DNA from 3 places in the Blastococcus sp. SYSU D00813 genome. Region 2 is predicted to be linked to each of the others. Evidence: predicted binding sites of a transcription regulator. Region 2 holds the regulator's gene; each other region holds the start of a gene.
The links. Region 2 encodes LexA, which represses DNA repair genes until DNA is damaged. Its sites were predicted from a motif close to TCGAACANNTGTTCGA; they were not measured.
Positions count from the first base shown of each region.

Region 1: ACI8AX_RS08095 (DUF222 domain-containing protein) is a predicted target of LexA. The motif match lies at 1,902-1,917, and genes of this name have one in related genera.
Region 3: ACI8AX_RS16450 (DUF6504 family protein) is a predicted target of LexA. The motif match lies at 1,764-1,779, and genes of this name have one in related genera.

Region 1 is NZ_JBJGZX010000008.1:123,537-126,785, reverse strand. Features, by position in the region: gene ACI8AX_RS08100 (ATP-binding protein) at 1-1,806, shown strand, start outside; gene ACI8AX_RS08095 (DUF222 domain-containing protein) at 1,934-3,151, shown strand.
Region 2 is NZ_JBJGZX010000016.1:43,324-46,572, forward strand. Features, by position in the region: gene ACI8AX_RS13075 (hypothetical protein) at 1-73, opposite strand, end outside; gene ACI8AX_RS13080 (LysM peptidoglycan-binding domain-containing protein) at 187-468, opposite strand; gene lexA (transcriptional repressor LexA) at 1,037-1,813, shown strand; gene ACI8AX_RS13090 (hypothetical protein) at 1,852-2,967, opposite strand; gene ACI8AX_RS13095 (phosphatase PAP2 family protein) at 2,930-3,249, opposite strand, start outside.
Region 3 is NZ_JBJGZX010000025.1:18,651-21,899, reverse strand. Features, by position in the region: gene ACI8AX_RS16460 (DNA polymerase III subunit alpha) at 1-838, opposite strand, end outside; gene ACI8AX_RS16455 (SAV_6107 family HEPN domain-containing protein) at 835-1,350, opposite strand; gene ACI8AX_RS16450 (DUF6504 family protein) at 1,350-1,670, opposite strand; gene ACI8AX_RS16445 (maleylpyruvate isomerase family mycothiol-dependent enzyme) at 1,945-2,583, shown strand; gene ACI8AX_RS16440 (YbaK/EbsC family protein) at 2,639-3,157, shown strand; gene ACI8AX_RS16435 (GNAT family N-acetyltransferase) at 3,154-3,249, shown strand, end outside.

The DNA.
Region 1 (3,249 bases), on a different contig from region 2:
CGGGAGGAGCTGCACCGGCGCGCCGCCGAGGCGCTGGAGCGGCTGGCCGGGGACGGCGCCGCGGACGACACGCTCGCCGGGCTCGTCGTCGGCCACTGGCTGCGGACCGCCGCCGGCCCGGCGACGCTGCGCCGGGCGGCCGGCTGGGCGCGGCGGGCCGCCGCGACCGCCACCCGGCTGCTGGCCTTCGACGAGGCCGCCCGCTACCTCGCCACGGCGCTGGACGCCGGGCAGCGTGCGGGCGCCGACAGGGCCGAGCGGGCCGCGCTGCTCGTCGAGCTGGCGACGGCGGAGTTCCGCGCCGGGCGCTTCGACGCCGCGCTCGAGCGTGCCCTCGCCGCCTCCGACGTCGCGGCCGGGGACCCGGACCTGCTGGCCGCCGCCGCGCTCACCGTGCACGACGTGGGTGCCCCGGAGTTCCCGCCGGCGCTGGTGCGCATGTGCGAGCGCGCGCTGGCCGCCGTCGACGGCGACCGCTCCCCCGCCCTGCGCTCCCGGCTGCTGTCCCAGCTGGCGTCGGTGCAGGCCGACGCGGGCCGGATGGGGGCGGCGGCCCGCAACGCCGCCGAGGCGCTCGACCTCGCGCGGGGCTGCGGGGACTCCGAGGCGGTCCTCGACGCGGTCCGCGCCCGCATGAAGGCCAGCCCCACCGCCCTCGGCGTGGCCGAGCGGCTGGACCTGGGCCGGCTGGCGATCGAGCACGCGGCCGGCACCGGGCAGCCGCTGGTCGAGCTGTGGGGCGCGAAGTGGCGGATCGACGCCGGCCTGGAGACCGGCGACATGGACGTCGTCCGCGACGAGGTCGACCGGGTCTCCGCGCTGGCCGCGAGCACCCGGCTGCCGCTGGTCCGCTGGCACGACCGCCGGCTGCGGGCCTCCCTGGCGGCGCTGCTCGGCCGGTTCGACGAGGCGGTGGCGCTCAACGAGGAGGCCCGCGTCATCGGCGCCACCGAACTGGCCGGCGACCTGTCCGCGGTCGGGTTGTCCGACGCCTTCGTGTTGCAGCACGCGCTCGTCACCGGCCAGGGCCCGGCCTGGGACGACGAGGTGCTCGCGACCCTCGACCGCGCCGGCGACGTACCGGTGGTCCTGGTCAGCCGCGCGCTGGTGGACCTCATGCGCGGCCGGCGGGAGGAGGCGGCGGCCCGGTACCAGCAGCTGCGGGACAGGCTCGCCGACCCGGACTTCGTCGCCTCCGGCGGGGTGCCGCTGAACCTGGTGCCGCTGGTGGAGGAGTTCGGGGACGTCGCCGCCGCGGAGGTGCTGCACGGGCAGATGGCCCGCGAGCCGTACGCCGCGGGCGGGGCCGGCGTCTACTGCCAGGGCTCGTACGCCTCGCTGGTGGCCCGGCTCGCGGTGGTGCGCGGCCGGCTCGAGGAGGCGGTGCGCTGGTTCGAGGAGGCCCTGGCCGTCGACACCGGGACCGGTGCCCGGCCGGCGACCGTGCACGACCGGATCGGGCTGGCCGGGGCGCTGCTCGACCGCGGGCAGCCGGCCGACCTCCCCCGCGCGGGCACGCTGGCCCGGTCTGCCGCCGGGGAGGCACGGCGGCTGGGCATGCCCGGGCCGGAGCGGCGGGCCGCTGCCCTGGCCGACCGCGCGGACCGCGCCGTCCGGCGGGCCGACCCGCTGACCGCCCGCGAGCGCGAGATCGCCGTCCTCGTGGCGCGGGCCTGGACCAACCGCCGGATCGCCGAGGAGCTGGTGCTCTCCGAGCGCACGGTGGAGAGCCACGTCCGCAACGTCCTGGCCAAGCTGGGCGCAGCCAACCGCACCGAGCTGGCCACGCTGATCGGCCGCTCCTAGCTCGTCCGGCGGCTGGTGCAAGGTCCCGCCGAATCCTGTGGACAGCGCCCTGAGCTGCAGGTTCATGCTGCCGAGTGGCAGGCTGACCGCCAGAATCGAACACAGATTCGAACGGCCAGGAGGGTTCGTGGGCGAGCTGCAGTCGGCGCTGGACGCCCTGGCCATCCTCGACCTGGACGACCTGTCCGACGGCGAGCTGCTCGACCGCCTCCGCGCGGCGGTCACCGCCGCCCACCGCATCAGCGCGCACGTCACTCGGGTCGCCCGCCGGGTCGACGCCCGGGGAGCCAGCGAGCACGACGGCATCCGCACCGCCCAGGCGTGGCTGCGCGGGCACCTGGGGGTGTCCGGTGCCTTCGCCGGGCGCGTGGTCGGCCAGGGGCGGGTGCTCGAGCACCTCCCCTTGCTCGAAGGGGCCTTCGCCGACGGAGAGCTCGGGTCCGACCAGGTCGAGGTGATCGCGAAGATCGCCGAACCGGCCAACCTGGCCCGGGCCACGGCCCAGGGCATCGACCTGGCCGAGGTCGAGGCCGCGCTGGTCACCCTCGCGATCCACGGCACCCACCGCGACCTACGGCTGGCGGTCGCCGACTACCTGGCCAAGCTCGATCCCGACGGCCCGGAACCGGATCCCACCGAGCAGCGCGAGTGCACCACGGTCCAGCATCCCGACGGCACCTGGACCCTGCGCGCCACCCTCGACCCGGTCGGCGGGCAGAAGGTCGCCACCGCCCTGGAAGCAGTCCAGGCCGCGTCCCGCTGCGCCGGTGACACCCGCACCCGCGCCCAGCGCACCGGCGACGCCCTCGTCCAGCTCGCCGACAACGCGCTGGCCTCCGGCGAGCTGCCGGTGCTGCGCACCGTCAAGCCCCACGTCATCGTCACCCTGCCGCTGAGCGACCTGCTCGACCCCGGCACCGGACCGGCCGCCGCCGGCACCGGCCTGGGCGCCACGATCTCCGCCGCCGCCGCCCGCTGGGCTGCCTGCGACGCCGCCGTCACCCGCATCGTGCTCGACCCCGACGGCCTCCCCCTTGATGTGGGCCGCACCCAACGCACCGTCCCCGCCCACATCCGCAGAGCCGTGGAACTGCGTGACCGGCACTGCGTGTTCGCCGGCTGCGAAGCACCGGCCTGGTACTGCGACGTCCACCACCGGCTGCACTGGGCCCTGGGTGGGCAGACCTCCCTGGACAACTCCGCCCTGCTGTGCGAACGCCACCACACCAAGGTCCACCACGGCTTCCGCGTCGAACACGACGACACCGCACCACCCGGACACCGCTGGCGCACCTACCGCCCCGACGGCACCCAGATCCTCATCCACCCACCCCTGCGGACCTGACGCCCCGCGCCGAATCACCTGAACGACCCGCGACCGCCCTGGTCGCGGGGCACAGGCGCGCGCCCGGTCCGGCACAGCCCTCATCCGGGCGCCCTGAA
Region 2 (3,249 bases):
CGTCGGCGAGGACCTCGGCCTCGAGGGGCTGGGCGATGGAGGCCACTGCTCGGCCGCGCTTGTCCACTGGCACGTCGGGAACGGTAGGTCGGCGCACCCCGGCTCCCGGCGGACCGCAGCGCCCCAGGGGTTGACGAAGATGGGCGGCAGATTCGTCGACCCCACGGGTACAGCCGGCCGACCGGCTCACGGGACCTCGAGCACCTGCCCGGGGACGACCACGGCGCCCTCCAGGTCGTTGAGCCGCTCGATCGCGTCGACGACGGCCCGCACGTCCTCCCCCGGGTCGGCCACGCCCGCCGCGATCGACCAGACGGTGTCGCCCGGCTGCACGACGACGCTGCTGCCCCCGGCCAGCTCCAGCTCCTCCCCGCCGCCGACGACCGCGGACAGCGCGAGCAGCGCCAGCGCGGCGACCGCGACCCCCAGCGCGGCGAGGACGACCCGGCCCCGGCGGGTCAGCCGCACCGGCCCCCCGCCCGCGACGGCCCGCGCCGGGTGGCCCGACCGGACCCGGCTCCGGCGCGGCGCGGCGGCGGCCGGCACCGGTCGCGCGCCGGGGCGCACCACGTCGCGCCGCAGCGGCGGGGCGCCCGCCGGCGGCCCGGCCGGCCGCACGGCCTGGCGGGCACCGGCCCGCTCCCCGGCCGGACGGACGGGACCGGCGACCCACGGCCCCGTGCTCCCCCACCCACCGGGCGCCGAGCCCGCCACCCCGCCCGCCGGCCCCCCGCAACCGCCCGCGCCCCGCACCGTGCCCGCCACCTCGCGCCTCCTCCACGACGGCCGCCGGACCCCGGCGACTGGTCGAACAGCCGTTCGAATCGAACGTCTGTGCGATGTCTACCGCACGCCGCCGACAAGAGCGATCCCGACACGGAGCAGTTCGAACATGTGTTTGAGGACCGGTGCCCGACGCGCTACGGTCTGTGCTGCGAGACGCAGGTGCACCTCCGGCACCGGCCGGGCGAGGACCACGGCCGGGGTGAGCGGGGTGGACGGACGAGCCGCGGCACGCGGCCGGCGAGGAGGAGACGTGGCGGGCACCAGCGGGACGTCGGGGGGACGCGGCGGGTCGCGCCGCGCGGGCGGCACGGCGACCGGCTCGACGCCGGCGCCCACGGCGGAGGTCCGGACCTTCCCGGACCGGGGCGAGGCCGGCGACGGCCTGACCCAGCGCCAGCGGCGCGTCCTCGAGGTCATCCGCGACTCGATCGACCGTCGCGGCTACCCGCCCTCGGTGCGCGAGATCGGTGAGGCCGTCGGCCTGTCCTCGGCCTCCTCGGTGGCCCACCAGCTCTCGGTGCTGCAGAAGAAGGGCTGGTTGCGGCGCGATCCCAACCGCCCCCGCGCGCTCGACGTCCGGCTCCCCGGCGAGCTCGCGGCCGCCGGCGCCACCGCGCCGCCCCCGCCGGTCGCCGAGGACTCCGCCAGCCCGGCGCCCACCTACGTGCCGCTCGTGGGCCGGATCGCCGCCGGTGGCCCGGTGCTCGCCGAGCAGGCGGTGGAGGACGTCTTCCCGCTGCCCCGCGAGCTCGTCGGCGAGGGCACGCTCTTCATGCTCAAGGTCACCGGTGACTCGATGGTCGAGGCGGCGATCTGCGACGGCGACTGGGTCGTCGTCCGTCAGCAGCCCACGGCCGAGAACGGCGAGATCGTCGCCGCGATGATCGACGGCGAGGCGACCGTGAAGACCTACAAGCGCAAGGACGGGCACGTGTGGCTGCTGCCCCACAACCCCGCCTACGAGCCCATCCCCGGCGACGACGCGACCGTGCTCGGTCGCGTCGTGACGGTGCTGCGCCGGGTCTGACCCGGCGCCCCCGGGCGCGGGCCCGTCCCGGGACGGGGTCAGGCGCGCGGAGCCCCGCCCGGCGGCGCGCTCCCGCGGCGCCGACGTCCCAGCAGCCAGAGGAGCAGGGTGGCCAGGGCCGCGGCCACCAGCGCGGCGGTCACCGGGGAGACGCCCTCCTCGGTCTCGGTGAGGACGTCGGTCAGGGAGCCGTCCGGCGCACCGGTCGCGCCGGCGGGCGCGGTCACCGTCGGCACCGGGACGACGCTGACCGTGCTGGGCAGCCCCTCGCTCGCCACGACCAGCGAGGTCCCGTCGGCGGAGAAGCTAATCGCCTCGCCCTGCGGGGACTCCGGCAGGGCCACGCGCACCGGCTCGGCGGCGAGCGCGGCGGCCACGTCCGAGCCGGCCAGCGGCCACACGTAGGCGTCGGTGTAGGTCCGCAGCGCCAGGGCGTGCCCGTCGGCCGCGACGGCGCCCCCGGTCACCAGCAGCTGACCGGCCCGGCCCACCGGGCCACCCGGGGTGCCGGTCAGGGTGAGGTCCACGGAGGCGACCTCGACGAGCCCGACGGTGCCGTTGGGCTCCAGCGCGGCGACCGGCCGGAAGACGTCGCTGGAGCCGAGCACCTCCTTGGTCACCACGTAGGGCGTGCCGTCGGGGGCCAGCAGCAGCGCCTCGGCGTCGTGCGGCCCGTCGGGGTAGGTGAGCCGGTGCACGGCGGTGGAGCCGTCCGGGCGCAGCGCGATGAGCGCGACGGTCTCGCGCGTGCCGGTGTTGTCGCCGGTGTCGGCCAGCCACACCGTGCCGTCCGGCCCGACGGCGAGGTCCTCGGGGTCGAAGGGGTCCACGCCGGCCTCGTGCACCCGGGTCACCTCGCAGGCGGGGTCGAGGACGAACACCTGGACGAGATCGCCGCCGTCGTTGATGGCCAGCATGGTGCCGTCGCTGCCGACCACCAGCCCGGAGAGCTCGGTGAGCCGCGGGTCGGTGATGTCGCACTGCGGAGTCGCCGGGGCGGCCTCCTCGGCCTGTGCCGGGGACGCGGCGACCAGCGAGAGGGCGAGACCGGCCAGCAGGGCCGAGCCGGTCAGGCCGGCGCGTGCGAGGGAGGCGCCCCGCGCCGGGCCCCGGCGGTCACGGCGACGCGGGGCCCGGTCGGCGCGAGTCGGCACGCACCCAGCGTGACAGGACGAGTGCGTCGACCGCGTGAACCACGCCCAGCAGCACCACGCCGACGGCGGCACCGGCGATCGCGTCGCTGACCCAGTGGAAGTCCAGGACGATCATCGCCAGGCTGCACAGCACCGGCCCGACCACCGCGAGGAACCAGAGCACCCGCTGCGCCCGCGGCGGCAGGCCGAACTCGACCGCCTGCCAGCGCGCCACGCCCCACAGCAGGACGGCGTTGGCGACGTGGCCGGAGGGGTAGGACTCGCCGTCCGGGTGGTGCAGGT
Region 3 (3,249 bases), on a different contig from region 2:
CGACCAGCCGGCGGGAGGCGTCGAGCACGTCGGCGGTGGGGGCGTCGAGGGCGTCGACGTACCGGACGGCGTTGGTGAGCACCACCGGCATCCCGGTCTCGGCGGCGAACCGCAGCATCCCCTGCGCCCGCGACCGGTCACCCCGGCCGCGGTGGTGCACGACCTCCAGGGCCAGCTGCCCGGGGCCGAACACCGCCCGCCAGGCCGACAGCCGGGCCGCGGCGACGTCGGCCCGGCCGGCGGCCAGCGCCCGCCCGACCGGGGAGTCGGGCCCCAGCAGCGCGACCAGGCCGAGCGGGTGCTCGGCGGCCAGGGCCAGCGAGCCCACCGGCTCGCCGCGGGTGCCGCGCAGGTGGGTGGCGCTGGTCAGCCGGCACAGCGACCGCCAGCCGGCGCCGTTGCGGGCCAGGAAGGTCACCCGCGGCAGGCGCGGGTCGACGCTCGCCCCGCCGCGCACCGGGGACCGGCGGCTCCCCCGGCCCGCGTCACCCTCACCCTCGACCTGACCGTCGAGGTCGGGCGGGAGGGGACGGCGGGAGCGGTGCCGCGCCCCCGCCACACCCGAGGGGCCGGAGCCGAGGGCGTGCGCCAGCGCGGGCGGGACGCTGCTGTCGACGGCGGGGGTGACCGCCAGGTCGACGCCGAAGATCGGCCGGACGTCGGCCGACCGGCAGGCCAGCGCGAACTTCACCGCGCCGTAGAGCCCGTCGCGGTCGGTCAGCGCGAGCGCCTGCATGCCGTGCTCGGCGGCGCGGGTGACCAGGTCGGCGGGGTGGTTGGCCCCGTGGCGCATGGAGTAGCCGGAGGCGACGTGCAGGTGGACGAAGGGGTCGCTCACCTCCGGGAGCGGGAGGTGGAGCGGGAGGGGCCGCCGCGGTGGTCGGTGCCGCCGACGACCCGGGGACGCGGCGCGGGCTCCGGGAGCTGGGTCAGCGTGGTCTCGACCACGCCCAGGAACGCCTCGACGTCGCGGACCAGGTCGTCGGCCTCGCGCTCGGTGACCGCGCGGGACAGCCCGGCCTCGGCCGCGGCCCGCTTGGCGGCACCGGCGGCGAAGAAGGTGGCCCACTCCCCCAGCTCCGGGCAGACGTCGCCGAGCAGCACCCAGGCGCTGCGCGGACGGCGACGGCCGGACTCCGGACGGGTGCGCGCGGCCAGCACCGCCGCGGCGGCGCGCAGCGCGGCCAGGTGCGCGGTGGCGTACCGCTCCCGGGCGTCGGTGGCCGCAGCGGCCTCGGCCAGCCCGCGCCGGGCCTGGCCGAGCAGCCCGGCCGCGGCGGCCGGGACCGGCGGGGGCAGCGGCAGCTGGTCGGCGGACCGGTCGTACGGCATGGCTCGCAGCGCGCCCATCAGTCGTGCACCCGCACGAGCGACCAGCGGTTCTCCGCCGCGTCCCACGACAGGTCGTAGACGCCGGCGAAGCTCATCCGCGACCGGCCGGCGCGGACCGCCTCCAGCCGCCACACCTCCCGGGGGGCGACGAGGTCGCCCGAGGCCCCGCCCGTGGCCGCACGCTGCCACCAGGCCGGCGTCTCCACCCACGAGTCGAGCAGCTCACCGACGACGTACCGGGACTGACCGCGCCAGAACTGCACCGGGCCGAGCGGCCCCCGCTCGACCTGGACCTCCTCGCCGACCCGACCGCCGACCCCGCTCAGCACCCGGCCCATGTCCCTCTCCCCACCGCTCGGCCACCCGTCGCGCCGGCCCCGACCGCACCGGCGGGTGGGGAAGGACCCGGACGGCGCGGGGAGCGACGCTGTTCGAACGCGTGTTCGAACACGTCGAGTACACCCGACCCCCGCGCCGCCGTCAAGCCGGGGCCCGGCGCCGGCGTGCCGCCGCCCTCCCCCCGCTCCCCGTGCCCGCACGCTACGAGCGCGGTACGACGGTCCCTGCTGCTCGGAGCGACCGGACGTCGTCCCCGCCTGCCACGATCCCCGCGTGGACGAGACGACCGCCTGGACGACGATCGCCGCCGAGCGACGGGCCCTCGCCGACCTGCTGGAGACCCTCGCCCCGGAGCAGTGGGCCGCGCCGAGCCTCTGCCGCGGGTGGACCGTCCGGCACGTGGCCGCCCACGTCATGGTCGGGCCCACCGGCTCGGTCCCCGGGTTCCTCCGCGCCATGGTGCGCGCCCGCGGCTCCTTCGACCGGGCCAACCACCTCATGGCCGACCAGCGGGCGCAGCGACCGACCGCCACCCTCGTCGCCGACCTGCGCGAGCACGCGGGGAGCCGCTTCACCCCGCCCGGCGCCGACTGGCACGCCCCGCTGACCGACCTGCTCGTCCACCGGCTCGACATCACGGTCCCGCTGGGACTGCACCACGGCCGGCCGCTCGACCCGTGGGCCGACGCCCTCGACCTCGTCGTGAGCCGCAGGGCCGTGCCCGGCTTCATCCCCCGCGGGCTGCCGGAGCTGACCTACACCGCCTCCGACCTCGGCACCACCCGCGGCAGCGGGCCGCGGGTGGAGGGGCCGGTCGAGGCCCTCGCGCTCGCCATCACCCGCCGCCCGGCCCGCCTCGACGAGCTGGCCGGCCCGGGAGCCGACGCGCTGCGGGCGTGGGCGCGGGGCTGACCGACGGCGTTCCCCGACCCGCCGGGCGCCGCGACCGGGTGGGAGGATCGCCCGCATGCCACCCGCCGCCTCACCCCGGGTCGCCGAGGTCGTCCGCTCCCTCCGGGAGGCCGGCGCGACCGGGGAGGTGCGCGAGCTCCCCGACAGCGCCCGCACGGCCGCGCAGGCCGCCGCGCAGCTCGGCGTGCCGGTCGGCGCGATCGCCAACAGCCTGGTCTTCGACGTCGGCGGCGACCCGCTGCTCGTGCTCACCAGCGGCGCGCACCGGGTGGACACCGCGCAGGTCGCCCGGCTCCTCGGCGTGCCCGAGGTCCGCGTCGCCCGGCCCGCGTTCGTGCGCGAGCACACCGGCCAGGCCATCGGCGGCGTCGCCCCGGTCGGCCACCCGGCACCGATCGGCACCCTGGTCGACGTCGAGCTGGCCCGGTACGAGCAGGTCTGGGCCGCCGCCGGGCACCCGCACACCGTCTTCCCGACCACCTACGACGAGCTCCTCCGGCTCACCGAGGGCACGCCCGCCGAGGTGGGTCCCGGGCCGGCGGGGACGCCCCGCACCGAGGCGGTACAGGCATGACCGGCACCACCCCCGCGACCCGGGTCACGCAGCTGCCGACCGACTGGATCCGCGACCACATGCACGAGGCGCTGGCGATCTACGGCGCGGCC